DNA from 3 places in the Ensifer sp. PDNC004 genome. Region 3 is predicted to be linked to each of the others. Evidence: predicted binding sites of a transcription regulator. Region 3 holds the regulator's gene; each other region holds the start of a gene.
The links. The regulator PhoB, encoded in region 3, activates phosphate uptake and scavenging genes when phosphate is short. The targets are predictions, from matches to a motif close to TGTCATNNANCTGTCAT.
Positions count from the first base shown of each region.

Region 1 (9,842 bases), on a different replicon from region 3:
GATGGTCATTGACCGGTCCTTTGCCCTCTAAAGATGCGTTCATGAAGCGGATTGAAGCCGATGCGGTAGACGAGTTCGGCCGGATCCTCGATGTTCCAGATTGCCAGATCGGCGGACTTGCCGACTTCGACCGTGCCGGTTTCGGCCAGCAGGCCAAGCGCGCGGGCGGCTTCGCGCGTTGCACCGGCAAGGCATTCGGCAACCGTCAGTCGGAAGAACGTCGCCGACATGTTCATCGTGAGAAGCAGCGAGGTCAGCGGCGAGGTACCGGGATTGCAGTCGGTGGCGATCGCGATCCGCGCGCCAGCGTCACGCAAAGCCTGGACCGGCGGCAGGCGCTCTTCGCGTAGCGCATAGAAGGCGCCCGGCAAGAGCACGGCGACCGTGCCTGACTTCGCAAGGGCTACAGCGCCTTCTGCGTCGAGATATTCGAGGTGGTCCGCCGAAAGCGCGCCGTAAGAGGCCGCGAGCTTTGCGCCGCCGAGATTGGAAAGCTGTTCTGCGTGCAGTTTGACCGGCAGGCCAAGTGCCTTGGCGCGGTCGAAGACGCGGGCGATCTCGGTGGTCGAAAAGGCAATGCCCTCGCAGAAACCGTCGACCGCATCGACCAGGCCCTCGGCATGGGCGGCGTCTAGTCCAGGCAGCACGACGTCGGTGATGTAGTCACCGTTGCGGCCCTTGTAGTCCGCAGGCGTTGCGTGTGCGGCGAGATAGCTCGTGACAACGCGCACCGGCCGCAGTGTTTCGAGCTTGCGGGCGGCGCGCAGCATGTTGAGCTCGGCCGTGACGTTGAGGCCGTAGCCGGATTTGATTTCGACGGTCGAGACGCCCTCGGCAAGTAGCGTGTCGAGCCGCGGCAGCGCGGTTTCGACCAGTTGGTCGACCGTCAGCGCATTGGTCGCCTTGACCGACGAGACGATGCCGCCGCCGGCGCGCGCGATCTCTTCGTAGGTCGCGCCTTCCAGCCGCATCTGGAATTCGCGGGCGCGGTTGCCGCCGTGAACGAGATGGGTGTGGCAGTCGATCAGCGCGGGCGTCATTACGCGGCCCTGGCAGTCCGCAGCTTCGAGGCTGCGTGCGAGTTCGGCGGGCACCCCGTTCTCCGGCCCGGCATAGGCGATCCGCCCATCGACGACCGCCACGGCCGCATTCTCGACGAGGCCAAGACCGTCAACGGATTCGCCAAGCGTCACGAGACGCGCATTGCGCCAAATGCCGGATGCTGGCTTGCGGGTCGAGAGTTCGTTCATCAGGTCGCCTCCACTGGATATAATGTATATACATATTAACTTGCTTCACAAGAGGAAATTTATGGAGCCTGCGGAAAAGGAAAGGGCGATCGGCCGAGTGAAGCAGAGCGGGAGCTTTGAGAAAATGGCCGTAGAACTCTGACTTCGCTGGAATTTCTTCTCGTGGGTTCGTCATCACGGCAGGTAAAAAGAAAAGGCTCCGAACCCTGAGGTTCGGAGCCTTCGCCTGTCCTTGTAATGGAGATCGCGATGCGTGCCTGCGACTCGCAAGCCTGCCGGGCCGCGAACGTGGATCACGCTAAACCGCGTGATCCGCCTTTGCGCGCAGCCGCTCGACCACCTCGACAAAGCGGTTTCCGGCAATGTCGAGGCGCCCGCTGTTGTCGATCACGTTGACATCGGGGCCTGAGGTGACGTCAGGCGCCTGGCGGCTGAGGCGCCGCAAAACTTCCTCTTCACTCTCGCGACCGCGCTCGGCAAGTCGTTTTGCAAGCACCGGCGTCTCGGCTGTAACAACGACGACGGCGATCTCACCGAAGGCTTCGCGGAACGCCGGCAGGGCACCGCGGCTGCCATTGACGATCGCCGTCATGCCGTCCCTGACATTCCTGAGCACGACGGCGGGGATGCCGTATCGCAGCCCATGCGCATCCCAGAAGACGGCGAAGGCGCCGTCCTTCTGCATCTCGACGAACTCGTCTTCCGAGACGCTTTCATGCACTTCACTGCCGGCATCCGACGGACGGGTGATGACGCGGCGGACGAAATGCACGTCGTGACAATCGGCAAAGTGCCGGGCGGCAAAGCCCATGACGCTGTCCTTGCCGGCGCCGCTCGGCCCGACAACGACGACGAGCGCGCCGCCCTTTTCGGTCGCGCTCATGCGACACGCCGTCCTTCGCGCCAGACGGAGCGCACGACCGGGATGCCTTCCTTGCGGTGCACGCGGGCGATATCGGCGCGAAGGCCAACCGCGATGCGACCGCGGTCATCGAGACCGACGGTGCGCGCCGGCGTCGACGTCACCATGGCGATTGCCTTTGGCAAATCGACGGCGTCGAGTTCATCGGAGAGCACGAAGGGGGCGTGGATCAGGCTGAAGGGCACATAGTCCGACGACAGCACGTCGAGCACGCCGCGCTCGGCGAGATCGCGGGCGGCGATGTTGCCGGAGTGCGACTTGCCACGCACGATGTTCGGCGCGCCCATGAGCACGCTGAGGCCCGCGCGGTGCGACGCCTCGGCGGCCTCGAAGCTCGTCGGGAACTCCGCAAGCTTGATACCGAAGCCGATCGATTCCTCGACGTGGTCGACGGTCGCGTCGTCATGGCTGGCGATGGTGATACCGCGGGCCGCACAGGCCTCGGCGAGCGCGGTGCGGTGCGGACCGGCATACTTTGCCGACAATGCCTGCTGCCGCTCGACGAAGCGCGCGAATTCCTCGTCCGAGAAGCCGCGCTTGGCTTTGTAGTAGAGCGTGTACTGGTCCATCGTCTGGAACTGCCGCTGACCCGGCGCATGGTCCATCAGCGAGACGAGCTTGACCTGCGGGTCGTTCTGGAAGTCCTCGTAGTGATCGAGCACGTCGGAGGTCGAGACCTCGCAGCGCAGGTGGATCAGGTGATCGGCGCGAAGGCGACCCTCTTCCTTGGCCTGGGCCAACGCGTCGGCCATGCTGCGCATTTCGCCCTTCTGGAAGCCGCCGTCCTCGTCGGAGCCGAGACGCAGGCAGTCGAAGACCGTGGTGATGCCGGAGGTGACGACCTGGGCGTCATGGGCCTGGATCGCCGCGATCTTCAGCCAGCGCACGCCGGGGCGCGGCGAGTAATGGGCTTCGAGGTGGTCGGTGTGCAGCTCGATCAGGCCGGGGATCAGATAGTCGCCTTCGAAGTCCTCGCCGCTGGCAACCGTGCCCGCGGAGATATCGGCAATCTTGCCGTCGCGGATCAGCACCGAACCATCGAGGATGCTATCCTCGAGGACGATGCGGGCGTTGGTCAAAACCTGTTCTTTGCTCATCTCATGCGATCTTTCGTTGGGTGTCGCTGCCGAGCGGCAGCAGGGAGCGGACAGTAAAGGGTGCGCCGCGCTCCGGTTCGACGAAAAGCGCGACTGACGTAACGTGAAGCGGCTTGCCGATATGTTCGGCAAAGGTGGTTTCGAGCGCGGTACGCATCACGCCGCTGGCTTCCGTGGGCACCGGGCCAGTCAAGGTCAAGTGGAACTCGAACTCTTCGAAAACATAAGGATACCCCCATTCTCTGAGGTAGCGTCTCTGTCGTTCCGGCAGGCTGTTTGGATTGCGGCGGGCAAAGTCGGCGTCCGACAGCGGCGCACGGAACGGGTCGAAGCGGTGGACGGCGTCTTCGGCCAAATCCTGCAGGTCGGCGCAAGGCGCGGACGGCACGAGTGCGAAGAACGGGCCCAACTGGTGCAGCACGATTTCGGGGATCTCGAACGGGTCGAGGTCGGCGGCAAAGCACTCGAAAATACTTAGAAGCTCGCCTTCGTCCCGACCTTCGGCAAGTTCGAAAGGCGCTTTCAGCGTGCCGTGAAAACCGTAGCGCCGAGGGTCGGCCGTCAGTGCGCGTTGCGTCTCTTCGTCAATCCCGGCGATCGTCGGAAGCGTGAGGTCTTCGCCGGTAAAGGCGTCGCGCCCCAGCCAACGGGAGGCGACCTGCGACAGCCGGCTGTCCGCCGGCGGCGCGAAATAGATGGCATAACGCACGGTCTTCACTTTCTTGTAGCGACCGGCCCGCCAGGGCGGGGGTCGATTGTTTGCGGGATGCGATGCGCAGCTAGCCGATTTCCATGACAACATCATGATGGCGGACACGCAAATGCTTGGCTGTCGTCAATGTGCCTTGCTGCCCATCAGGCGCGAACGGCACGCGTTCGAGATGCTGTCGAAAATAAAGACAACCAGCAAGATCAGAAGCACCATATAGGCGACATTTTCCCAATCGGAATTGGTACGCATCGCTTCCCAGAGTTTGAGGCCGATGCCGCCGGCGCCGACGGCGCCGATGATCGTTGCCGAACGGGTGTTCGATTCCCAGAAATAGAGCGCCTGGCTGGCAAAGACCGGCAACACCTGCGGAAGCACGCCGAAGCGTTGCACCGCAAGCGGCGTCGCTCCGACCGATTTCACGCCCTCGCGCTGCTTGTCGTCGATGTTTTCCAGCGCTTCGGAGTAGAGTTTTCCGAGTGTGCCGGTGTCGGTGAAAAAGATCGCCGAGATGCCGGCAAGCGGTCCGGGGCCGAACGCGCGGGTGAAGAACAGTGCCCAGATGAACATGTCCACCGATCGCAGGAAGTCGAAGAAGCGCTTGACCATCTGGTTGGTCAGGAAGCTCGGGGTGATGTTGCGGGCGGCCAAGAAGCAGAGCGGGAAGGCGATCAGCGACGCAAAGAGCGTGCCGACGAAGGCCATAACGACTGTCTGTAGCAGCTTCGTCCAGACATCCAGATGCTGCCACTCGGCATTATAGAGGATGTTGTTCCAGGCAAGCGACAGGTTCGAACGGGCCGGATCGATGCGCTCGCCGGAGGCGATGAGCGAGGCGACCTCGCCGTAGCTTTTGCCGAAGAAGGCCGAGTTGGTGTCGAAGAGGAAGTTCGCCCAACCGAAGAAGCGGTTTCGGACGGAAACCTCGTCGCCTTCGACTTCCGCCCAGCCGGTGGCGCCGAAGGCAAGCACGATCTTTTCACCTGGCCGCTTCTGCGTCGCCCAGGCCGGAAGTGCGCCTTGCGGCCGCACCGTGTCGGCGCCGTCGACGGCCATGACAAGCGTGTCGCCACCATGGGTCGCCTTTACCAGGCCATCGGCGATCTCGATCCTGGTCGAGCGGTTGTAGGTGACGACGACGCGCGTCAGGACTTCTTCCGTCCGGGTTTCGACACGCGCTTCCGCCTCAGGCGTTGTAGTGGAACCCAAGGCCGAGCCGGGCGTCATGAAGCTGAAGGACGAACTGGCCTTCGGCTTTGCTGTCTGTGTCGTCGATGCCGGTATCTCGACTTTGCGGGTCACCGTCTCCTTGTCGAGTTCCACCCAGTCAGAATCGGGATTGGGGCCAAGCGGCGAATTGCGCTGATAGTTGAGGCTCATCGTCCGGTCCGGGGCGACGTGGATCTCGGGGCGCACCTCGTAGGAAACCCAGTCGGCAAGGTAGGTCCCTGCAATGCCCCAGTTGGCGTTGCCGAGCACTTGGCCGATCGAGAAGAACCACCAGCTGAAAATGAGATAGACGATGACGCCGCCGGTGATTGCGGCCGTGCGCACGCGCCTGGAGGTCGAGGATTTCAGGAGCTCGGGATGGCGGCTCGCGATCGCGTCCATTTCCATCGGGTTCAATCGTGTGGTCATGGTCATGGTGCGCACCTACTGGGCAAGCTGGAAGGCCTGCTCGCCAACAAGGCGGCGGCGAAGCCAGGCGGAAAACTGGTCGACGGCGAAAATGGTCGCAAACAGCAGGAGAACAATTGCAAGGGTCTTGGCCTGGTGTCCCTGGCCGATCGAAAGGCGGAGAAGCTCGCCAATGCCGCCGCCACCGACGGCGCCGATGATCGTCGAGGCGCGCACGTTGATCTCGAGGCGCAGCAGGAAGTAACTGGCGAAGTTGGGCAGCACCTGCGGCACCATGCCGAACCACACGCGCTCGATCCAGTTGCCGCCGGCAGCCCGCAGGCCCTCGTCCGGCTTCATGTCGGCGTTTTCCACCACTTCATAAAAGAGCTTGCCGAGCGCGCCGATCGTGTGGATCGAGACCGCGGCGATCGCCGGAATGGGGCCGAGCGAAAGGATCGCAAGGAAGAAGCCGGCGATCACCACCTCCGGAAAGGCGCGAAGAACTTCCATGATGCGGCGAACGATGCCGCGGATCCACGGATTGGGCATCAGGTTGCGGGCGGCGAGGAAGCAGAGCACGAAGCCGAAGGCCGTGCCGATCACCGTCGAGAAGATCGCGATGTTCACGGTCTCCAGCATCTTGTGCACGTATTCGGGAATGTAGAAGCTCTCGGTCAGGTAGAGCCGGCCCTCAGGATAGTTGTATTTGAAGCTGCCGTCGTCATAGGGCGAGGGCAGGTCGAACATGGCGCGGAAAATCTCCAGCCCGTCGCGCGGCGCGAGATCGCCGACGAAATCGAAGAAATGCGGCAAACGGTCGAAGAACTTGCCGGCATTGGAATCGTTGGCGAACCAGAGCGAACCCGACAGCGCCAGGAGGAGAACGCCAAAGCCAAGCCAGGAATAGAGCCGGCGGCGGGAACTGAGCTCCTGCCAGTGACGCTCGATGACGGCGCCGTTGTCGCTCAGATGTCGCGGGAGCAGGGAAGTTGCCATGACCGTTCCGGCTTTCGCCGGCCTCTAGAGCATTTCCAGGAAATTTGCGAAGCGGTTTTCCGCCCCGGAAATGCGTGAAAACAATGCGGCGAAGGATGCGAAAGCACCCCTTCAAACAGTGAAACGCTGGCCGTTTGGGCGGCCAGCGTTCCCGAGTGGTGCGGGTCTATCAGCCGCCGATCGTCGCCTTGCGGGCGTCGATGATCGGCTTGTAGAAGTCGGCGTTGACTTCGGTGTAGCCGGTGAAGTCACCGCCCTGGATGGCCGAGAAGCAGGCCGCGTCGGTCTTCGGCAGGTCCAGCATGAACTGCTTGAACTTCGCCTTCATGTCCTCGTTCATCGTGTTGCGCACGACGATCGGGCCGTTCGGGATCAGCGGCGACTTCCAGAGCTCGACCAGGTCGTTCATGTCGAGGATGCCCTTGTCGACCATCTTCTTCAGGTTGCCCGAGGTGTAGCCGTCCTTGAATTCGCCGACGCCCGAGCCGAAGGTCGTGCCGGCATCGAAGGTGCCCTTGACGACTTCGAGAACGAGGTTTTCGTGACCGCCGCCGAAGCCGGTTTCACCGAAGAATTCCTTGACCGGGGCGCCGATCGCTTCCGGGAGCGTGACGAGCGGGACGAGGTAGCCCGAGGTCGAGTCCGGGTCGGCGAAGCCGAGCTTCTTGCCCTTCAGGTCTTCGATCTTGGTGATGCCGGAATCCTTGCGGGCAACCATGATCGAGTGGTAGCCGGTCGAACCGTCGGTCTGAACGGTCGTCAGGATCGGCTCGACGGCGTCAGCCTTGGCGAGGTAGATCTTGGCGTAGCCGGAAGCGCCAAGTTCGGCGTAGTCGAGCGTGCCGCCGAGCAGGCCCTGGATAACGCCGTCATAGTCGGCGGCCGGGAACAGCGAGACCTTCTCGACGCCAATGGCGGCCGGCAGCTTGTCGACCAGGCACTGGAAGTTGCGCAGGCGGTCGGCTTCGTTTTCGCCGCCGAGGATGCCGATGCGGAATTCCTTCAGGTCTTCAGCCTGGGCGTGGCCGACGAGGGCGAGGAGCGCTACGGCGCCCAGAAGAGCTTTCTTCAGCATAAGGTTCTCCCGTGTCCGGCTTGGCCGGATCCTATTGGGTTTCAAAGAGGTGCCCTTGACGCGGGCTTTCGATCATGGCGGGCGTCAGATGCCGGCCAGTGCCAGCGGCTTGAGGCCGGCCGATGCCGTTTCTTCCTGCGGTACTGCCGCCGGAATGTTGATGCTGGTGGAGGTCATCGATTCCTCGATGCCCGTGTCGGCGCCGTAGATCTCGGCAACGGCTGCTGCCGTCAGATCCTTCGGCTGGCCGTCGAAGACCACGCGGCCGCGCGCCATGCCGATGATGCGTTCGCAATAGTTGCGCGCGGTATCGAGCGTGTGCAGGTTGGTGATGACGGTGATGCCGTCGCGCTCGTTGATGTCGCGCAGCGCATCCATGACGATCTTGGCGTTCAACGGATCGAGCGAGGCGATCGGCTCATCGGCAAGCAGAACCTTCGGTTGCTGCATCAGTGCGCGGGCGATCGCGACGCGCTGCTGCTGACCCCCCGAGAGTGTTCCGGCCGGCTGCAGCGCGGTCTGCTCGATGCCGAGGCGCTCGAGCGCGCCGATCGCCATGATGCGCTCCTCGCGGGTAAACATGTTGAGGATGCTCAAGACCGTCGAGCGGTGGTTGAGGCGGCCGAGAAGCACGTTGGTGAGCACGTCGAGGCGCGGCACCAGGTTGAACTGCTGGAAGATCATCGCGCAGTCGCGCTGCCAGGTGCGAAGTGCCGACCCCCGAAGCGACGAAACTTCCGTGCCGTCGAAGACGATCGCGCCGGAAGACAGGTCCACGAGCCGGTTGATCATGCGCAGGAGCGTCGACTTACCAGCGCCGGAACGGCCGATAACGCCGACCATCTGGCCTTGCGGGATGTCGAAGGTAACCGAACTCACGGCTGTCTTCTTGCCGAACTGGCGGGTTACATTCTTCAACTGAAACATGTCTAGCAGGTCCTCTCCAGGGGAGACCGGTCATCGGTATGACCCTGCCATATCGCCGCTTCATGAAGCCGGAATGTCAGTTTGTTGTAAGTTCTGTTACAGTTCACAGCCCCGCATGTTTGGTTAACCAAATTTGAATGCCGGCGCGCAGGCGCCTGTACTGCCATCAACTTTCAGGGGGAGTTCGCATCAACATCGAGCGGATACCTGCGGTCGGCGGCGCAGGACCGGTGAGGGGCGCTAGTTCTGCGGACCGGGGTCCAGCGTCGCGCCGGGAATGTAGAGTGCAATCGGCCGGATTTCGTAGATCGCGCTCGGATTGGAGCGGCGCAATTCGCGCGCGGCGTCAACGGCGGCGTCGATGGCCGGGAAGTCGACGACGTAGAGGCCGAGCAATTGCTCCTTGGTTTCGGCGAAGGGGCCATCGGTGACGATGCCTTCGCCCTTGCCCCTTAGCGTCACGGCACCTTCGGCGGGTCCGAGCCGGGCGGCCGGGCCAAAGGCCTTCTGCTGGACGAACCGGTCATGAACCTGAAGCAGGTCGGTCATCAGCGCTTCGTCCTCCTCCTCGGTCCAGGATTCGACGACGCCTGCTGCGTGGTAGGCCAAGATTGCGTAATACATGAACCGTCCTCCCGCGTGTATTCCTGTCAGGTTTTGCCGGCGGCATCAACATCTTGTCGCGCGGGCGGCATCACCGGGCGTGCCGCCCGAGAGGGGCGCCTGTTCATCCGATCAGCCCCAGGCCGTCGCCGCCCATCGACAGGCCTGCCGGGCGATCCGCGAACTGCGTGTGAGCTCGCCGCGGGTCGCCGCATCGCGGGCCCTCCAGACGAGGCCGCGCGCGAGCGAGCGGGCAACTTCGCGCCCCGACGGATATCGGCGGCTGAGTGCGCGCAGGCCCTCATCGATCGCGGCATTGCCGAAGACCTCGTCACAATCGTATTTCGATCCCGTTGCGCGCCGCAGGATGCGCTTCTCATGGCCGGTCAAAGCGCTGCGGCTTTCCTCCATCGCGTGTCCGAAGTCGGTGATCGCCACGTCCCAGCGCTTCTTGCGGGCCATGATGGCGCCGCGCTGGAGAAGGGCTCGGCGTCGCTCTTCGGCGCTCTCGATCCGCCGTGTGGGCAGGTAGTCCGCCAGCGGCAGTGTCTGGTGCAGGCGGTCGAATATGAGGGCGTCGTTACTGATCCAGTTTTGATTTCGGCGATGTGCCTGGAAGCGGCTTGCCGCCGGTCCTCTGTCG
Region 1 covers NZ_CP070352.1:334,276-344,117, reverse strand. Annotated here, with positions in the region: gene hutH (histidine ammonia-lyase) at 1-9, opposite strand, end outside; gene hutI (imidazolonepropionase) at 6-1,250, opposite strand; gene phnN (phosphonate metabolism protein/1,5-bisphosphokinase (PRPP-forming) PhnN) at 1,549-2,133, opposite strand; gene JVX98_RS01525 (alpha-D-ribose 1-methylphosphonate 5-triphosphate diphosphatase) at 2,130-3,269, opposite strand; gene JVX98_RS01520 (DUF1045 domain-containing protein) at 3,271-3,978, opposite strand; gene phnE (phosphonate ABC transporter, permease protein PhnE) at 4,105-5,622, opposite strand; gene phnE (phosphonate ABC transporter, permease protein PhnE) at 5,632-6,594, opposite strand; gene phnD (phosphonate ABC transporter substrate-binding protein) at 6,764-7,669, opposite strand; gene phnC (phosphonate ABC transporter ATP-binding protein) at 7,754-8,596, opposite strand; gene JVX98_RS01495 (YciI family protein) at 8,837-9,220, opposite strand; gene JVX98_RS01490 (glycosyltransferase) at 9,332-9,842, opposite strand, start outside.
Region 1: JVX98_RS01520 (DUF1045 domain-containing protein) is a predicted target of PhoB. The motif match lies at 4,062-4,078, and genes of this name have one in related genera.

Region 2 (9,842 bases), 660 kb from region 3:
CGAGTAGCAATGCACGCATTCGAGTGCCGCGCCGACCCGCAGAGCCGCGTCGGCATTGCCGCCGAGAAGATCGGCGCATTCGGTCACCAGGAAGGGGCGCAGGCGCTTGCCGCCGTTCAGCACGCCGTGGCGCATGGCAGCCAACAGGTTTGCCGGCCGGGCGATTTCGTCGGCTTCCGTCGTCTGGCCGAGCAGACGTTCCAGCAGCGCCTCGACGGCGCGGGCATTGGTGGCGAGGCGACGGGTAAAAGGCGATGGTTCCTGGCTCATGCGCGCTCTTTGACATGGGCGAAGAGGGCTTTCAACGGGGATTCGTGTCGCAGCCGCGCGCTTTCCCTGGGACAGCCGCCTGCACGCCTTGCCTTTTGCCAGAAAGCCCGTTCAACTCTGCCTGCGCATGCACTAAGAGAAGCGGATGGACAGCGAGGTGAACAGTCAGGCCGCGAACGTCGTTCCGGAAGCGCGCGAGGAGGGCGAAGTGCCTTCCAGTCGCTGGTCTTCGCTTCGTCGGACGTTGCGCACGCGCCGCCGCCAGATCGTGCTCGCCGTGCTTGGCCTGCTCGTCCTTCCTTACGCACTGATCGTTCTCTATCTGGTGGAGTTCATCCATCCCGTCTCGACGCTGATGCTGCGTGATCTCGTGCTGCTGCGCGGCTACGATCGGCAATGGGTCGAGTTCGACGATATCGCCCCGGTTCTCGTGCAATCGGTGATGATGTCGGAGGATGGCCAATTCTGCGCCCATGACGGCGTCGACTGGGGCCAGATGCGGGGTGTGGTCGAGGATGCGCTCGAAGGGGAATCCACCCGCGGCGCCAGCACCATTCCGATGCAGACGGTGAAGAACCTCTATCTCTGGAACGGCCGCTCCTTCCTGCGCAAAGGCATGGAACTGCCGCTGGCGGTCGCCGCCGACTTCGTCTGGAGCAAGCGGCGGATGATGGAGATCTATCTCAATATCGCCGAATGGGGCGACGGGATCTACGGTATCGAGGCGGCTGCTCGCCACCATTTCGGGGTTTCGGCGTCGAAGCTTTCGCGACGGCAGGCGGCGCTGCTTGCTGTCTCGCTGCCCAATCCGAAAGAGCGCAACGCCGGCAAGCCGGGCCGCGGGTTGAAGCGCCTGGCGAACCTGATCGAGCGCCGCGCCAGCCGCTCTGGCGGTTACATCACCTGCCTTTATAATTAGGATCAGACCTTTTCATTGGATGGGCTCACTGGGCGATGTCATGCTCGCGTTGTAGAGTTCTGCCATCTGGGCCTCTCTCCCTTTGAAAGGCCCGATCGCTCCATGACCTTGATTTCCCCCTCGCTTCTCGCCTTTGGCCGCAACGCCAACCATGCCCCGCCGAGACATCTCGGAACGCGCTACGACACCGAAGGCCGCTTCCTGCCGGAACCGGGCAACACGGTCGTCTCTCACGTCACTGCCGGGTCGCCGTCCGAGGCCGCCGTGCTTGGCGTGCGCGACCGGTTGATGGCGATGCCCGAGGCGCGGCAGTTCGCCTTTACCGCGCCCTCCAGCCTGCACATGACCATCTTCCAGGGCATCATCGAACACCGCCGGAAACTCCCTTACTGGCCGGCTGACATGCCGTTCGATACGCCGATCGAGGTGATGACCGCGCACTACCGCGAACAGCTCGCGAATTTTGTGCCGCTGGAGCCGTTCCGCGCCCGCGTGACCGAGGTCACCCCGACGGGCCTTGCACTCGAAGGCGACAGTGCCGCCGATCGCGCCTGTCTCAAGGCTTGGCGCGACGCCTTCGCAGACGCCTTCGGCTACCGGCATCCTGATCATGACGATTACGAATTCCACATCACCTATGCCTACCCCGTCGACTGGCTCGACGATGGGGCGCTGCTGCGCTGGCAGGTGATGCTGGACGAACAGCTCGCTTTTTTGCGCGAGCAGGCGCCGGTGATCGCGCTCGCCCCACCCGCTTTCTGCTCGTTCGAGGACATGAACCATTTCGAGGAACTGATCGTTTTCTCGGAGAGACCAGCAACCAAGGAACGGAAATGACCGGACTTACACTTTTTGTCGGCAACAAGAACTATTCGTCCTGGTCGATGCGGCCATGGATCGCGATGACGGCGGCCGGCATCGCCTTCGACGAGGTGGTCATCCCCTTCGACTTCGCCGCGGGAAACCCGGACATTCGCGCGGTCTCGCCGACAGGAAAGGTGCCGCTGCTTAGGCATGGCGATTTCCTTGTCTGGGAATCGCTGGCGATCATCGACTAAGTCGCCGAGCTTTTTCCCGATGCCGGGCTGTGGCCGGCCGACCGTCAGTCGCGCGCCCGGGCGCGGAGCTATTCGATGGAAATGCTCTCCGGTTTCAGGGCGTTGCGCGGCGCTTGCCCGATGAACATCCGTCGGGCGAAGAAGGCGCTGGACGTTGCCGAGGACGTCCGTGCGGATGTCGCCCGCATCGAAACGATCTGGCGGCAGGCGCTCGCCCAATCCGGCGGTCCGTTCCTCTTTGGCGCCTTCACCGCGGCCGATGCGATGTACGCACCTGTGGTCAACCGCTTCGACGTCTATGATCTCGTTGCGGATCCAGAAACGCTCGGCTACATGAACCGCGTAAAGGCACATCCGGCGTTCCTGAAATGGGAAGAAGCCGCCCGCGCAGAGCCTTGGGTCGTCATCGAAGACGAGGTCTGAAAAGGTCGAGTCGAAAAATTGCCCGTGGGGACTGGTCAAACAGCAGCTGGCCATGTATAAGCGCGCCAAATTTCCGTGATTAACATCTGTTTTACACGGCCATTTCGGCTGCTGAACAGTGTTTGCCCGATAAGTGGAGAATGAAATGGCTGTACCTAAAAGAAAAACGAGCCCGTCCAAGCGTGGCATGCGCCGTTCGGCTGACGCTCTGAAGACCCCGACCTACGTCGAAGACAAGAACTCCGGCGAACTGCGCCGCCCGCACCACATCGACCTGAAGACCGGCATGTACCGTGGCCGTCAGGTTCTGACCCCGAAGGAAAGCGCATAAGCGTTTCCGTTCGCGGATTAGGTTCAAAGGGCTGGCTCTGCCGGCCCTTTTGTTTTGCATCTGACATGATCTTGCTTGGTCGCCGTGGTATCGCTGGCGCCTTGCGTGACGACGCCGCACAAACATGGTCCCCCATAAACGCGGTCAAGGAGTTCTGATGCTTGCTGCCATACCGCTGCTGATCCTGCCTTTTGCAATCTACAATCTCGCGATGATCGGAATGTTCGGCGGCCTCGCCGGCCTGAACGCCGACATGGTGTCGCTCTCCATGCTTTCAGGCGCGACGTGGACGATGCGCTTCGGCGACCTCCTGATCGTCGGCGCCCTGCTGCTGCTCTTCGTCGAGCTGCTGAAAGCGACGCGCACGAGCAGCCGCGCACTGATGGATCATCTGCTCTCGATGATCCTGTTCATCGTCTTTTTGATCGAATTTCTGCTGCTCGCACCTGCGGCAACGCAGCTCTTCTTCATCCTGATGACGATCAGCTTCATCGATGTCATCGCCGGCTTTGCCGTCTCGATGCGCTCGGCCGGCCGCGACGTGTCGATTGGCCTCTAGGCCCTTACGGTTCGGGGCGGCGTCGCCCCGATTTCCGCGATCGCTGTTGCAGGTGAAGTGAAGGCAGGAAGCGTTTTCCCTGCCTGGTCGTCCTTTAGCCGAGATTGTCGAGCTTGGTCTGGAGCGCGCGCAGCTGCTCCTTCAGTTCGTCGATATCCTTGGCTTCGGCCTTCTTCGTTTCCTTCACCGGCGGCGCGGTGATGAAGGGCGAAAACATCTGCATGGCCTGATGGAACATCTCGGTGTTGCGACGCACCTGCTCTTCGACAAGTTGCAGCGGAACCTGCAGGTTCTTGCCGAGCGGCGTGTCGCCGAAGGCCTTGTTGATCTGCTCGCGCATCTGCGACTGCTGCTCGGTGAAAGCCTGCATCGAATGTTCGAGATAGCTCGGCACCACCATCTGCATCTGGTCGCCGTAGAACGAGATCAGCTGGCGCAGGAAGGAGATCGGCAGCAGCGTATTGCCGGTCTTGGACTCCTGCTCGAAGATGATCTGCGTCAGCACGGAATGGGTGATGTCCTCGCCGGATTTTGCATCCTGAACGATGAAGTCCTCACCCTTCTTCACCATCACAGCCAGGTCGTCGAGCGTGACATAGGTGCTGGTCCCGGTGTTGTAGAGCCGCCGGTTCGCATATTTTTTGATAACGATCTGGCCTTCGTGCTTCGCCATCAGGGTCTCCTCTCCCCCATCATCCCGTCTTTATTGCGTTTTTCAGAGTATCCGCAAAAGCGCGCCGCTGACAATGTCTTTGTGCGTTGCGGCGACGCAAGTGCAAAATCTTGCGGTTGCGTTTTAGGTGATGCTTTTATGGCACTGCATCAAGGCGTTTGACTTGCGTCGCGCGCTTTGCCAGTCTGCCTCCATTAGGCCAGAAGATCTGAGGAAACGTCCCATGAGCAATCCCTCCATCGTGATCGCCAGCGCCGGCCGCACCGCGGTCGGATCCTTCAACGGCGCCTTCGGCAACACGCCGGCGCACGAGCTTGGCGCAGCCGTCATCAAGGGCGTGCTCGAGCGCGCAGGCGTCGAAGCCGGTGAGGTCGACGAGGTTATCCTCGGCCAGGTGCTGCAGGCCGGCGAAGGCCAGAACCCGGCGCGCCAAGCTGCGATGAAGGCCGGCGTTCCGCAGGAAAAGACCGCCTGGGGCATGAACCAGCTCTGCGGCTCGGGGCTTCGTGCCGTGGCTCTCGGCATGCAGCAGATTGCAACCGGTGATGCTGAGATCATCGTCGCCGGCGGCATGGAATCCATGTCGATGGCGCCGCACTGCTCGCATCTTCGCGGCGGCGTTAAGATGGGCGACTTCAAGATGATCGATACGATGATCAAGGACGGCCTGACCGACGCCTTCTACGGTTATCACATGGGCATTACCGCCGAGAACGTCGCTCGCCAGTGGCAGCTCAGCCGCGAGGAGCAGGATGCGTTCGCGCTCGCCTCGCAAAACAAGGCGGAAGCCGCCCAGAAGGCCGGGCGCTTTGTGGACGAGATCATTCCCTTCATCGTCAAGGGCCGCAAGGGCGACGTCACCGTCGACCAGGACGAATATATCCGCCACGGTGCAACGCTCGACCAGATGACGAAGCTGCGCCCCGCCTTCGACAAGGAAGGCACGGTCACCGCCGGCAACGCCTCGGGCCTCAATGACGGCGCTGCAGCAACGCTACTGATGACCGAGGCGCAGGCCTCCAAGCGCGGTATCCAGCCGCTTGCCCGCATCGTTTCCTGGGCAACCGCCGGCGTCGATCCACAGGTCATGGGCACCGGCCCGATCCCGGCCTCGCGCAAGGCGCTGGCTAGGGCCGGCTGGGCGATCGGTGATGTCGAACTGGTGGAAGCCAACGAAGCCTTCGCGGCCCAGGCCTGCGCCGTCAACAAGGATCTCGGCTGGGATCCGTCGATCGTCAACGTCAATGGCGGCGCGATCGCCATCGGTCACCCGATCGGCGCTTCCGGCGCCCGCGTGCTCAACACGCTGCTGTTTGAAATGAAGCGCCGCGGCGTTTCCAAGGGGCTCGCAACGCTCTGCATCGGCGGCGGCATGGGCGTTGCCATGTGCGTCGAGCGGCTCTGATCGGTCTGGCGGCATGAACAGCGCCAGGTGGGTTCCATTTTCCCTGCTTCTGGCCGGTTCGCCGATCGTTTCTGCATATGCCAATCCCGCGCCTCTCGACGAGGCGCGGCTGGTACAGTGCATGCTGAAACATACGACTTCCGACGAGGAGAGCGTTTTCAAGGACGTGATGGTCGCGGCCTTGAACGATGACAGCGGTGCGCTGAAGGCGTCGCTGGAGCAGCTCTCCGAGGTGATGATGGGTCTCGCTCTGGAAAAGTGCGAGGTGGCTCTGTCCGCTCTGGCTACGCCGCAGTTTCAAGCGGCCGCCGGGCTCTACGGGCAACAGGTCGGCGAAAAGCTGATGAAGAAGGCATTCGGAAAACTGAACTGATCAAGTGGGAGGCGCATATGAGCAGGGTAGCATTGGTCACGGGTGGGTCGCGCGGCATTGGTGCGGCAATTTCCATCGCACTCAAGAATGCCGGCTACAGGGTGGCTGCCAACTATGCCGGCAATGACGAGAAGGCCCAGGCCTTCAAGCAGGAAACCGGCATCCCGGTCTACAAGTGGGACGTCTCCAACTATCAGGCCTGCGCCGAAGGCATCGCCAAGGTCGAGGCCGACCTCGGTCCGGTGGACGTGCTGGTCAACAACGCAGGCATCACCCGCGACGCCATGTTCCACAAGATGACGCCGGAACAGTGGGGCGAGGTGATCGGCACCAACCTCACCGGTCTCTTCAACATGACGCATCCGCTCTGGTCGGCCATGCGCGACCGCGGCTTCGGTCGCGTCATCAACATCTCGTCGATCAACGGCCAGAAGGGCCAGATGGGCCAGGCCAACTATTCGGCGGCCAAGGCCGGCGATCTCGGCTTCACCAAGGCGCTTGCCCAGGAAGGGGCCGCCAAGGGCATTACAGTGAACGCGATCTGCCCCGGCTATATCGGTACGGAGATGGTGCTGGCGGTGCCGGAGAAGGTGCTCAACGAGCGCATCATCCCGCAGATCCCGGTCGGCCGCCTCGGCGAGCCCGAAGAAATCGCCCGCTGCGTGGTGTTCCTGGCCTCCGACGATGCCGGCTTCATCACCGGTTCGACGATTTCGGCGAACGGTGGACAGTTTTTCGTTTAAGCATCAGGCAAGCTGAACACCAGCGAACGGCGCCTTTCGAGGCGCCGTTTCCATGTGGTGGCGGCGCATGAGAATCCTGCTCGAAATCCTGAAGTTGCGCCGGCAGTTCCGTTGCCGGGGCGGTGCGTAGACACTATATCTTGTGGAGAACAAAGGTGGAATGACGCGCGGTCTGCGAGTCGCTGCCGAATGTTCCCGCACCGGTCGCGACTCCGAACTGCGATTCTCATTCTCTCGCTTGGGTGAATCCCTGACGAATTTCGTGAAAAAAATTCCAGGCTTTCCAGAGTCTTGGATTCGGAATCCTTGGGCCTGTGAGGCAAAGGGAGAGCCGGGATTATTGTGCGCCCAAGCGCCTGATGGGCGGAATCATTGCCAGATTCAGCATGTGGTGCAACGTTCGGTGTTGAAATCTATATGTAGTCGTGAACATACAGTGAATCACAATGAGTCGTCGATTCGTCGCCGATTCGTTCCACGGCTGTTCCAATTGTCGATTGCGCCGACCACAACAGGTGGTGCAATGGGCTGAGAGATGCCAAGCGATGGTTTTAGTTGTCTGCGCCCCTTGCGTTTGGCTCGGTGCGTGGGCATGTGTTTGCCGCCAGCGTGAAAAGACGCTGCCGTAATTTCTGAATGCCCGGGATCGATGACGTGTCCGTTCACCCCATGATCCTGAGCGGCCGCGGCGTCACCGCGGTGCTCGGGCCCACCAATACCGGCAAGACGCATTACGCGATCGAGCGCATGATTGCGCACGACAGCGGCGTCATCGGCCTGCCGCTGCGCCTCTTGGCGCGCGAGGTCTATACGCGCCTGGTCGAAAGGGTCGGCCATCACAACGTCGCGCTGATCACCGGCGAGGAAAAGATCACGCCGCACCGGGCGCGCTATTCGGTCTGCACCGTCGAAGCCATGCCGCGCGAGACGACGGCCTCCTTCGTGGCGATCGATGAAGTGCAGCTTGCCGGGGATCTCGAGCGCGGCCACATCTTTACCGACCGGATCCTGCACCTGCGCGGCCGCGGCGAGACGCTGCTGCTCGGTGCCGGGACGATGCGGCCGATCCTCGAGCAATTGCTGCCCGGCATCACCGTGGTCGAGCGGCCGCGCATGTCGCAGCTGCTCTATGCCGGCTCGAAGAAGATCACCCGCCTGCCGCATCGCACGGCAATCGTCGCCTTCTCGGCCGACGAAGTCTATGCGATCGCCGAGCTGATCCGCCGGCAGCGCGGCGGTGCCGCCGTCGTTCTCGGCGCGCTGTCGCCGCGCACGCGCAATGCCCAGGTGGCGCTCTACCAGGAAGGCGACGTCGAATACCTGGTCGCGACCGACGCGATCGGCATGGGGCTCAATCTCGACGTCGACCATGTCGCCTTTGCGCAGGACCGCAAGTTCGACGGCTATCAGTTCCGCAATCTCAATCCGGCCGAGCTTGCGCAGATCGCCGGCCGCGCCGGTCGGCATTTGCGCGACGGTACGTTCGGGGTGACCGGCCGCGTCGATCCCTTCGACAACGAACTCGTCCATCGCATCGAGGCGCATGAGTTCGATCCGGTGAAGGTGCTGCAGTGGCGCTCGAAGGCTTTCGATTACGCTTCTATCGCCGCTCTGAAGAAGAGTCTTGAGGCCGCGCCGACGGTTCCCGGCCTTGCCCGGGCGCTACCTGCGGTAGACCAGCAGGCATTCGAGCATTTGGCCCGCTATCCCGAGGTCGTCGACATAACGACCAATGCCGAGCGGGTGGAAAAACTGTGGGAAGCCTGCGCGCTGCCGGACTATCGGCGCATTACACCGGCTCAACATGCCGACTTGATCTCGACGATCTACGCGGATCTTGTCCGCCGCGGTACCGTAAACGAAGATTTCATGGCCGAGCAGGTCAGGCGTGCCGATCATACGGACGGTGAGATCGACACACTTTCGGCGCGAATCGCGCAGATCAGGACATGGACTTATGTGTCGAACCGGCCCGGATGGCTGGCCGATCCGACACACTGGCAAGAAAAGACGCGGGAAATTGAAGATCGATTATCCGACGCACTACATGAACGGTTGACGAAACGCTTTGTTGATCGCAGGACATCTGTGCTCATGAAGCGCCTGAGAGAGAATGCTATGCTGGAAGCTGAAATCAGTGTGAATGGTGATGTCTTCGTCGAAGGACACCACGTAGGACAACTAACCGGTTTCCGGTTTACGCTGGCGACCGGCGGCGATGGCCCGGATGCCAAGGCTGTGCAGGGTGCTGCCCAGAAGGCGCTGGCGCTCGAGTTCGAAGCACGCGCCGCGCGGCTGCATGCTTCCGGCAACAACGACCTGGCGCTTTCGTCGGATGGTCTGGTGCGCTGGCTCGGCGATCCCGTCGCCCGTCTGACGGCAAGCGACCACGTCATGCGCCCGCGCGTCATCCTTCTGGCCGACGATCAGCTGCAGGCGAACGCCCGCGAGCATGTTCTGGCGCGCATCGAGCGTTTCGTGAACCATCACATCGGCACGGTCTTGAAGCCGCTCGACGATATCTCGCGCGCCGAGGATCTCGAAGGTCTTGCCAAGGGCCTCGCTTTCCAGCTCGTCGAGAACCTCGGCGTGCTCTTCCGCCGCGATGTCGCAGACGACGTCAAGTCGCTGGACCAGGACGGCCGCGCTTCGATCCGCAAGTACGGCGTTCGCTTCGGCGCCTACCACATCTTCCTGCCGGCGCTGCTGAAGCCGGCTCCGGCCGAACTCATCACGCTCCTCTGGGCGCTGAAGAACGACGGCCTCGACAAGCCCGGCTATGGCGACCTCATCCCGATGCTCGCTGCCGGCCGGACGTCTGTCGTTACCGATCCGTCCTTCGAGCGGACCTTCTACAAGCTGGCCGGTTTCCGCTTCCTCGGAAAGCGTGCGGTGCGCATCGATATCCTCGAGCGCCTCGCCGATCTCATCCGGCCGCTCCTGCAGTGGAAGCCAGGCACGCAGCCGCGTCCGGAAGGCGCCTATGACGGTCGTCGCTTCACCGCGACCACCTCGATGCTCTCGATCCTCGGCGCGACGCCCGACGACATGGAAGAGATCCTGAAGGGCCTCGGCTACCGTGCAGACA
Region 2 covers NZ_CP070353.1:3,030,173-3,040,014, forward strand. Annotated here, with positions in the region: gene JVX98_RS22905 (polyprenyl synthetase family protein) at 1-270, opposite strand, end outside; gene mtgA (monofunctional biosynthetic peptidoglycan transglycosylase) at 416-1,189, shown strand; gene JVX98_RS22915 (DUF1868 domain-containing protein) at 1,292-2,026, shown strand; partial or broken gene JVX98_RS22920 (glutathione S-transferase family protein) at 2,023-2,670, shown strand; gene rpmF (50S ribosomal protein L32) at 2,816-3,001, shown strand; gene JVX98_RS22930 (membrane protein) at 3,159-3,560, shown strand; gene phaR (polyhydroxyalkanoate synthesis repressor PhaR) at 3,655-4,233, opposite strand; gene JVX98_RS22940 (acetyl-CoA C-acetyltransferase) at 4,457-5,638, shown strand; gene JVX98_RS22945 (hypothetical protein) at 5,652-6,011, shown strand; gene JVX98_RS22950 (beta-ketoacyl-ACP reductase) at 6,029-6,754, shown strand; gene JVX98_RS22955 (helicase-related protein) at 7,409-9,842, shown strand, end outside.
Region 2: JVX98_RS22915 (DUF1868 domain-containing protein) is a predicted target of PhoB. The motif match lies at 1,226-1,242, and genes of this name have one in related genera.

Region 3 (9,842 bases):
TCATCATCGCCACCCGTGCGGCGTTGAAGGCGGTCCCGCCGTCGATCCGCTCGGCGGCCCTCGGTCTCGGTGCGTCGAAGATGCAGACCATCTTCCACCACGTGCTGCCGCTCGCCATGCCCGGTATACTGACCGGCACCATCATCGGTCTTGCCCATGCGCTTGGCGAAACGGCGCCGCTGCTCCTGATCGGCATGGTTGCCTTCGTTGTCGATTTTCCCGGTTCGCCGATGGAACCGTCGACGGCGCTGCCGGTGCAGATCTACATGTGGGCCAACGAGGCGGAACGCGCCTTCGTCGAGCGCACCTCTGGCGCAATCATCATTCTTCTCATCTTCCTGGTCGTCATGAACCTTGGAGCCATTCTGTTGCGACGTCGCTTTGAGCGCCGCTGGTAGTGAGGTAATTACTATGAACATCATGTCAGAAGCAGCAGTCGAGAAGGCCCTGGATCAGAAAATGAACACCGTGCCCTACAAGATGATCGGCAAGGATGTGTCGGTCTACTACGGCGAGAAGCGCGCGCTTTTCGACGTCAACCTCAACATCCGCGAGAACACCGTCACGGCGCTGATCGGTCCTTCGGGTTGCGGCAAGTCGACCTTCCTGCGCACGCTGAACCGCATGAACGACACGATCGAGAACTGCCGCGTCACCGGCAAGATCACGCTCGACGAGGACGACATCTATGACCCGACGATCGACGTCGTCGAACTGCGCGCCCGCGTCGGCATGGTCTTCCAGAAGCCGAACCCGTTCCCGAAGTCGATCTACGACAACGTCGCCTACGGTCCGCGCATCCACGGACTTGCCCGCACCAAGGCCGATTTTGACGAAGTGGTCGAGACCAGCCTGCAGAAGGCCGGTCTGTGGAACGAGGTAAAGGATCGTCTGCAGGAGCCGGGCACCGGCCTTTCCGGTGGTCAGCAGCAGCGCCTCTGCATCGCCCGTGCGGTCGCCGTCAGCCCGGAAGTCATCCTGATGGACGAGCCCTGCTCTGCGCTTGATCCGATCGCGACGGCCAAGGTTGAAGAGCTCATCCACGAACTGCGCACGAACTTCACGATCGTCATCGTGACCCATTCGATGCAGCAGGCCGCCCGCGTTTCGCAGCGCACCGCCATGTTCCACCTCGGCAATCTCGTCGAGGAGAACGACACCGACAAGATGTTCACCAATCCGGATGACCAGCGCACCCAGGATTACATCATGGGCCGCTTCGGCTGAGGCCGCATAAGGCTGCAACAGTAACTGCAAAGCGCCCGTAAGGATCGACGATCATGTCCATGCATATCATGTCCGCCTATGACGAAGAACTGAAGTACCTGACGCGCCGCATCTCGGAGATGGGCGGTCTCGCCGAGCAGATGGTCGCCGAATCCGTTCGCGCGCTGGTCAATTCCGACCTCGCTCTCGCACAGAAGGTGATCTCGGACGACACCGTTCTCGACGACGCCGAGCGCCAGATCGGCGAGAAGGCGATCGTCACGATCGCCAAGCGCCAGCCGGTCGCCGCCGACCTGCGCGAGATCATGGGGTCGATCCGCATCGCCTCCGATCTGGAACGCGTCGGCGACCTTGGCAAGAACACCGCCAAGCGCGTGATCGCGGTTGCCGGATCCGGCATTCCGCGCAAGCTCGCCCGCGGCCTGGAGCACCTGGCAGAGCTTGCTCTCGTCCAGCTCAAGGAGGTGCTCGACGTCTACGCTTCGCGCTCGCCTGAGAAGGCCAACAGCATCCGCGAGCGCGACGAGGAGATCGATGCGATCTACACCTCGCTGTTCCGCGAGCTTCTGACCTACATGATGGAAGATCCGCGCAACATCACGCCCTGCACGCATCTTCTGTTCTGCGCCAAGAACATCGAGCGCATCGGCGACCATGCGACCAATATCGCTGAGACGATCTATTACATGGCGACGGGCGCCCAGCCGGAAGGCGAGCGTCCGAAGGATGACACCACGTCGACGCTGGGCTCGGTCAACGACTGAGCGCCAAGCGCGCCGCAAGCATGCATGCCCTTTGAAATCTGATCCGGTCGCGGCTTCGGTCGCGGCCCCGAGTTCCTGTATCTGAAGCACGCGGTTTTCGCCCCGCCTTTGAAATCGGCGGATGTGCTCCAGATTTAGAGTGTCTGAGCGCCGGCCGGGCCGATGAGCCCAAAGGCCGCCCGCGGTAAGGAGACGTTACCTGATGTTGCCAAAAATCGCCGTAGTCGAAGACGAAGAGGCGCTGAGCGTTCTGCTGCGTTACAATCTGGAAGCCGAAGGCTTCGACGTCGACACGATCCTCAGGGGCGACGAGGCGGAGATCCGGCTTCAGGAGCGGCTGCCCGACCTGCTTATCCTCGACTGGATGCTGCCCGGTGTTTCCGGCATCGAGCTTTGCCGCCGGCTGCGCCAGCGCCCGGAGACCGAACGTCTGCCGATCATCATGCTGACGGCGCGCGGCGAGGAAAGCGAGCGCGTCCGGGGTCTGGCGACCGGTGCCGACGACTATGTGGTCAAGCCCTTCTCGACGCCGGAGCTGATGGCGCGCGTCAAGGCGATGCTGCGCCGGGCAAAGCCCGAGGTGCTCTCGACGCTGCTTCGCTGCGGCGACATCGAACTCGACCGCGAGACCCACCGCGTTCATCGCCGCAGCCGCGAAGTGCGCCTCGGCCCGACCGAGTTCCGTCTTCTGGAGTTCCTGATGTCCTCGCCGGGCCGCGTCTTCTCTCGCTCGCAGCTTCTGGATGGCGTCTGGGGGCATGACATCTATGTCGACGAGCGCACCGTCGACGTGCATGTCGGTCGTCTGCGCAAGGCTCTGAACTTCTCGAACATGCCCGACGTCATCCGCACCGTTCGCGGCGCCGGCTATTCGCTCGAAAGCTGAGCGGTCTGAAAGTCGCCAACAAAAAAAGGGACCGATCGGCCCCTTTTTTTGTGATGCTGTCCGGCTTCTTAGCGGGCCCTGCGGCGCTCCCCCGACGGCTGGTAGGCCAGCCGCGCATGGAAGGTGCAGTAAGGCGAGGCTTCCGGGGAATCGTTGCCGCAGAAGTGAAACTCTTCCTTCAGCGGGTCGCCGATCGGCCACTTGCAGGTGCGCTCGGTAAGCTGGGTCAGCTCGAGGCGACGCGACATCGGCACGACAACGTCGGTCCGAGTGCTGAAATCCTGCTCGGCAACGAGATCGACTTCGATTTCTTCCTTGAGAACGACAGCGCCGGCCGCGCGTGCAACCGGGCGGGTCGAAACGCGCGAAGCGTAGTTCGGCGCGCGCGGTGCCGAAGTCGGGCGCTTCGGACGGGCCGCCGTCGTGGTGCTGCCACCGGCCTTGGCGCGACCTGGCAGGCTCAGGCGGTGAACCTTGCCGATGACAGCGTTACGGCTGACGCCGCCGAGCTGTGCCGCGATCTGGCTTGCGCTCAGGCCCTCGGACCAAAGCTTCTTCAGTTTCTCCACCCGCTCGTCAGTCCAGTTCATTTCTGCACTCTCCGTTCTCAGCGTTGGGGATGGCAGAATCCCTCACCGCACCCCGGCTGAACCCCGGGGTTGCAAACGCGATAACTCTTTTGGTGACTAGGTCCGCCGCATGCGTCTAGTAATTGAATGTTAACGTACTGACCGCTGGACTCTGTGGCAAGAGTCCCGGGAATCAGGCCGAATCGATTTCGTAGTTTTCCCCAACTTGCTCGGCCAGCGTTGCATTTTTGCAAGCCCTCCCGGACGATTTTTCTGCTGCCAGGAATCGACCCTTCATGTTGCGCTGCAAGGCTTGGTTTTGTTGACATTGCACCGCGAAATGGGAATAGTGCCTGCGCCGCCGAAAGGCGGCATTTTTGATTTTTATCGGCCCGCGTGAGGCGCGGGATCGATGTCGATCTGGAGTGAAGGAGAGCCTCGCATGACTGCAACAACGCCGCTTTACGATACCTACATGCGCGCGCCGTTGCGTTTCGAGCGAGGAGAGGGCGCCTGGCTGATCGCTGAAGACGGCACGCGTTATCTCGATTTCGGTGCCGGCGTTGCCGTGAACTCGCTCGGCCACGCGCACCCGCACCTCGTCGAGGCGCTGAAGGCGCAGGCCGACAAGGTTTGGCACCTGTCCAACCTCTATGAGATTGCGGGCCAGGAAAGCCTCGGTCGCCGGCTGACCACAGTGACCTTTGCCGACAAGGTGTTCTTCACCAATTCGGGTGCGGAAGCGCTGGAATGCGCCATCAAGACGGCACGGCGTTACCACTTCTCCAAGGGTCACCCGGAGAAGTTCCATGTCATCACCTTCGAGGGCGCCTTCCACGGCCGCACGATCGCGACGATCGCCGCCGGCGGTCAGCAGAAGTACATCGAAGGTTTCGGGCCGAAGGCGCCAGGCTTCTACCAAGTCCCGTTCGGCGATATCGCTGCCGTCAAGAATGCGATCACCGAGGAAACTGCAGCGATCCTGATCGAGCCGATCCAGGGCGAGGGCGGCATCCGCCCGGCGACCAAGGAGTTCATGCAGGAACTGCGCGCGCTCTGCGACGAGTTCGGCCTGCTCCTGATCCTCGACGAGGTTCAAACCGGCGTCGGCCGCACCGGCAAGCTGTTTGCCTATGAATGGGCCGATATCCGTCCGGATATCATGGCGGTCGCCAAGGGTATCGGCGGCGGCTTCCCGTTCGGCGCGTGCCTGGCGACCGAGGAAGCCGCATCAGGTATGGTGGCGGGCACGCACGGCTCTACCTATGGCGGCAACCCGCTGGCCATGGCTGTCGGCAATGCCGTGCTCGACGTCGTTCTGGCCGACGGGTTCCTCACGCATGTGCGCGATGTCGCGCTGGTCTTCCGTCAGGGTCTTGCGTCGCTCAAGGACCGTTTCCCTGATGTCATCGATGAGATCCGCGGCGACGGTCTGATGCTGGGCATCAAGGTGAAGGGCCCTTCGGCCGATCTGCTGAAGGAAATTCGCGCGGAGAAGCTTCTGGCCGTGCCGGCCGGCGAAAACGTACTGCGTTTGCTGCCGCCGCTGACGATCACGGCCGAGGAGGCCCGCGAGGGCCTGGCGCGTATCGAACGCGCCGCCGAGGCGGTTCGCAAGGCAAGCGGCAACGCCGCGGCCTGAAGGTAGCGACCCAGGGCCGACTAAGGCGTTAGAATGACCTTCGTGCGGGCACGTCGATAGCGTGCCGCACCAGGGACCGATTTTTCAGACAGGAACCGAGTACGATGGCAGGCACCAGACATTTTCTCGATCTTTCGGCCATGACGGCCGCCGACCTCCGGACGATCATCGACGATGCGCGCGTCCGAAAGGCGGCGACCAAGGCCGGAACCGCCGAGAAGCCGCTCGCCGGCAAGATGCTGGCGATGATCTTCGAAAAGCCCTCCACCCGTACGCGCGTTTCCTTCGATGTCGGCATGCGCCAGCTCGGCGGCGAAACCCTGTTTCTGTCGGGTACCGAAATGCAGCTCGGCCGCGCCGAGACGATCGGCGACACAGCCAAGGTCCTGTCGCGTTATGTCGACGCCATCATGATCCGCACCACCGACCACCGCCGTCTTCTGGAGCTGGCCGAACATGCGACGGTCCCCGTCATCAACGGCCTGACCGACGATACCCACCCCTGCCAGATCATGGCCGATATCCTGACCTTCGAGGAGCATCGCGGTCCGGTGAAGGGCAAGACGATTGCCTGGACCGGTGACGGCAACAACGTGCTGCATTCGCTGATCGAAGGTTCCGCCCGTTTCGGCTACCGTATGAACATGGCCGTGCCGCTCGGCTCCGAGCCGCAGGACAAGTTCCTGAATTGGGCGCGCAACAATGGCGGCGAGGTCCTCTTGTGTCATGACGCCGAACAGGCCGTCGCCGACGCCAATTGCGTCGTGACCGACACGTGGATTTCGATGAACCAGGAACACCGCGCCCGCGGCCACAACGTCTTCCAGCCCTATCAGGTCAACGAGGCGCTGATGAAGCGTGCGGCCTCCGATGCGCTGTTCATGCACTGCCTGCCGGCGCACCGCGGCGAAGAGGTCACCGACGACGTGATCGACGGCCCGCAGTCGGTGGTCTTCGATGAGGCGGAAAACCGCCTGCACGCGCAGAAGTCGGTCATCGCCTGGTGCATGGGGCTCGTCTGAGCCGGCTTCCCGGTCGCGCGACTGCGGCGAAGAGGCTTCGGTGCGCTCCGCCGAGCGTGCGCCATATAGGGGCGTGTGCACCGCACTTGACATTGTCCACGTGCGACACGATTTAGGCGGCATACGGGCGCTCCTGAAAGTAGTGAGCGCGCAACCGTCGAGGTGGTGCGTTGCTATGGCGGCGGCACATACCTGGTGGACAATCCGTTTATCGCGGGATCAACTGAGACAGCGAGCACGTTGCGCGGGGATAGCAATATCTCTGGTGCAACTTGGTGGCTGAAGGCAAGGAGCAAGACATGACTGACATGACGCCAGGGCTTGGTGAGTTCGACTTTGCCGGTGACGATCACGTCGTGCCTTTCCAGGTGGAAGGCCTCGACGTGCGCGGCCGCGCCGTGCAGCTCGGCCCCATGCTGGACGCAATCCTCGAGCGCCACAACTATCCGCTTCCGGTCGCGCGCCTGGTTGCTGAAACCGTCGTGCTCACCGTGCTGCTCGGGACCTCGCTGAAGTTTGAAGGCAAGCTGATCGTCCAGACCCAGGGCGATGGCCCGGTCGATCTGGTGGTCGCTGATTTCTCGACGCCGGATCGCGTGCGCGCCTATGCCCGCTACGATCAGGAAGCGCTTGCCGCTGCCGAAAAGGACGGCCGAACCCTTTCGCACGAGCTGCTCGGAAAGGGCGTGCTCGCCTTCACCATCGACCAGGGCGCACATACCCAGCGTTACCAGGGTATCGTTGCGCTCGACGGAGCGACGCTGGAAGAAATCGCCGGCGTCTATTTCCGTCAGTCGGAGCAGATCCCGACCAAGGTGCGCCTTGGTGTGGCCGAGCTTCTCGATCGCGACGAAAACGGCAAGCCGCGCCATCGGTGGCGCGCCGGCGGCATGGTCGCGCAGTTCCTGCCAGAAGCGCCGGAGCGCATGCGCCAGCCCGACCTCTCGGGCGGCGACGGCGATGACGGCGAAAGCACGTTCGAGGACGACGATCTCTGGGCCGAAGCCAAGGTGATGGTCGAAACGATCGACATGGACGAATTGACCGATCCGATGGTCGGAACCGAGCGGCTGCTTTATCGCCTGTTCCACGAGCGCGGCGTTCGCGTCTATGAACCGCAAGCGGTCTATGACCGTTGCAGCTGCTCGCGCGAAAAGCTTCAGTCGGTGTTGTCCAACCTGAGCACGGACGACCTCGAAAGCACCATCGACGATGGCGAAGTCAAGGTGACCTGCGAGTTCTGCTCGACGACCTATCGCTTCGAAGCTAGCGAGGTGCGCCCGCAGTAGCGGGCGCCTCCGGTCGACTGGCCGCGAGTTAGAGCGACGTCAGTGAAGGACAGGCTGTTCCGGATGGCGTCAGTTCAGGGTGCGCACGAGCCCGGGTGAATCGAGCGAGAAGGCGGGGATGGCCACGTTGAAGGTCTCTCCGCCTTCCGATTCCATGCTGTAGTGACCGAACATCACGCCCGAGGGCGTATCCAGCGGGCATCCGGACGAATACTCATAGGTATCGCCGGGATTGAGCAGCGGCTGCTCGCCGATGACGCCCGGGCCGCTGACCTCGTCGACTTGCCCATTCTCATCGGTAATGTGCCAGTAGCGCGTCATCAACCGCACGGTCGCGTCCGAGTGGTTTGAGATGACGATGCGATAGCCCCAAACATAGCGGCCGTCATCGGGATCCGACTGTTCTTCGAGATAGTACGGCTCCACCGTAACTTCTATGTCGCGGGTCAAAGCGCGATACATGGGCATCACCTTGCTTCAGGTCTTTCAGGGTATTCTACAGCAAGATGGTTTCGTCAAGAATAACGGCAAGATTGTGCGATCCCACGATGGGACGGATGGTCGTGCTGGTGCGATCGGGCGGATGAAACGCGTCCGGCGCCTAAGCGCCGTGCCGCTGGAATGCCCTTGCGCGGCTGCCGGCAAGGGGTGTCGGCCGCCGTTGGTCACGGCGGCCGCGTCTTCGTAAAATCAGGCCTTCACGGCCTTCAGCGCGCGGGCGAAATCTTCCACCACGTCGTCGCTATCCTCGATACCGGCCGAGAAGCGCACGGTGCCGGCGGACATGCCGAGCTCCGTACGGGCCTCGTCGGTCAGGTTCTTGTGCGTGGTCGTGGCCGGATGGGTGATCAGGCTCTTGCTGTCGCCGAGGTTGTTGGAGATGCGCACGATCTCCAACGCATTCTGCAGCGCGAAGGCAGCGTCCTTGCCGCCCTTCAGTTCAAACGCGACGAGCGTCGAGCCGCCGGTCATCTGCTTGGCGATGATGTCGGCCTGCGGGTGGTCCTTGCGGCCGGGATAGATGACCTTCGCGACCTGCGGCTGTTCCGCCAGGAAGTCGGCGACGCGGCGGGCCGTTTCCGTCTGCTGGCGCACGCGCAGCGGCAGCGTCTCGATGCCCTTCAGCAGCGTCCAGGCGTTGAACGGCGACATCGCCGGGCCGGTGTGGCGGAAGTAGTCGTGCAGGTGCTCGTTGATCCATTCCTTGTCGGAAAGCACCACGCCGCCGAGGCATCGGCCCTGGCCGTCGATATGCTTGGTGGCGGAATAGACGACGATATGGGCGCCGAGTTCCAGCGGCTTCTGGAAGAGCGGCGTCGCAAAGACGTTGTCGACGACGACCTTGGCGCCGATCTGGTTGGCAAGCTTGGCGACACCGGCAATGTCGATGACTTCAAGCGTCGGGTTGGTCGGGCTTTCGAGGAAGAAGACCTTGGTGTTCTTCTGGATCGCCTTTTCCCAGTTGGCGAGATCACGTCCGTCGACGAGCGTGCATTCGATGCCGTATTTCGGCGCCAGCGTCTCGACCACCCAACGGCAGGAGCCGAAGAGCGCGCGGGCAGCGACGATATGATCGCCGGCCTTCAGCTGGCAGAGGATGGCGGCGGTGACCGCGGCCATGCCCGATGCGGTGGCGCGCGCGTCTTCAGCGCCTTCCAGCATGCACATGCGCTTTTCGAACATGTCGTTGGTCGGGCTGCCGTAGCGGGCGTAGATGAAACCTTCGGTCTCGCCCTTGAAGCGCGCCTCGGCGGCTTCCGAAGTCTCGTAGACGAAGCCCTGGGTGAGGAAGATCGCTTCGGAGGTCTCGCCGTGCTGGGAGCGGGTCGTGCCGCCATGGACCAGTTGCGTTGCGGGGCGCCAGTTTTTGCTCATGTGACGATCACTTTCAAAAACAAAAAAACCGGCCGCGTGAAGGGCCGGTTTGACACCCGGCCTTTTTAGCTACTTGTTTAACGTGGCTGCAAGCCGACCGGCCAAATCACCACGGGATAAAGCTTCAATACTGCCAGGGTACGCTTGCGTCAATTCCCGGAGTTTGGTTTTGTCTCGCAACTGAAAAGAGGACTGCAATGGGCCGCGACACTGGGATTTTGGCCGATCGCGCGATCGCCGCGCTGTTCGAATCGGGACGCCTGAAGAGCGAGAAGCCGCTGGATGACGATCAGATCCAGCCGGCAAGCCTCGACCTGCGCCTCGGCGCCAAGGCTTTTCGCGTCCGCGCCAGCTTCATGCCGGGTCCGTCTCATCTCGTTGCCGACAAGCTCGACCGGCTGAAGCTGCACGTGGTCGACCTGACCGAGGGTGCGGTGCTGGAGACCGGCTGCGTCTACATCGTGCCGCTGATGGAAAGCCTGGCGCTGCCCAAGGGCATGTCGGCCTCGGCCAACCCGAAGAGCTCGACCGGCCGCCTCGACATCTTCACCCGCGTCATCACCGACCG
Region 3 covers NZ_CP070353.1:2,373,835-2,383,676, reverse strand. Annotated here, with positions in the region: gene pstA (phosphate ABC transporter permease PstA) at 1-398, shown strand, start outside; gene pstB (phosphate ABC transporter ATP-binding protein PstB) at 412-1,227, shown strand; gene phoU (phosphate signaling complex protein PhoU) at 1,278-1,991, shown strand; gene phoB (phosphate regulon transcriptional regulator PhoB) at 2,194-2,877, shown strand; gene JVX98_RS19820 (GcrA family cell cycle regulator) at 2,946-3,467, opposite strand; gene JVX98_RS19815 (aspartate aminotransferase family protein) at 3,889-5,088, shown strand; gene argF (ornithine carbamoyltransferase) at 5,193-6,110, shown strand; gene JVX98_RS19805 (Hsp33 family molecular chaperone) at 6,410-7,399, shown strand; gene apaG (Co2+/Mg2+ efflux protein ApaG) at 7,469-7,861, opposite strand; gene JVX98_RS19795 (O-succinylhomoserine sulfhydrylase) at 8,090-9,274, opposite strand; SAM riboswitch at 9,319-9,397, opposite strand; gene JVX98_RS19790 (2'-deoxycytidine 5'-triphosphate deaminase) at 9,472-9,842, shown strand, end outside.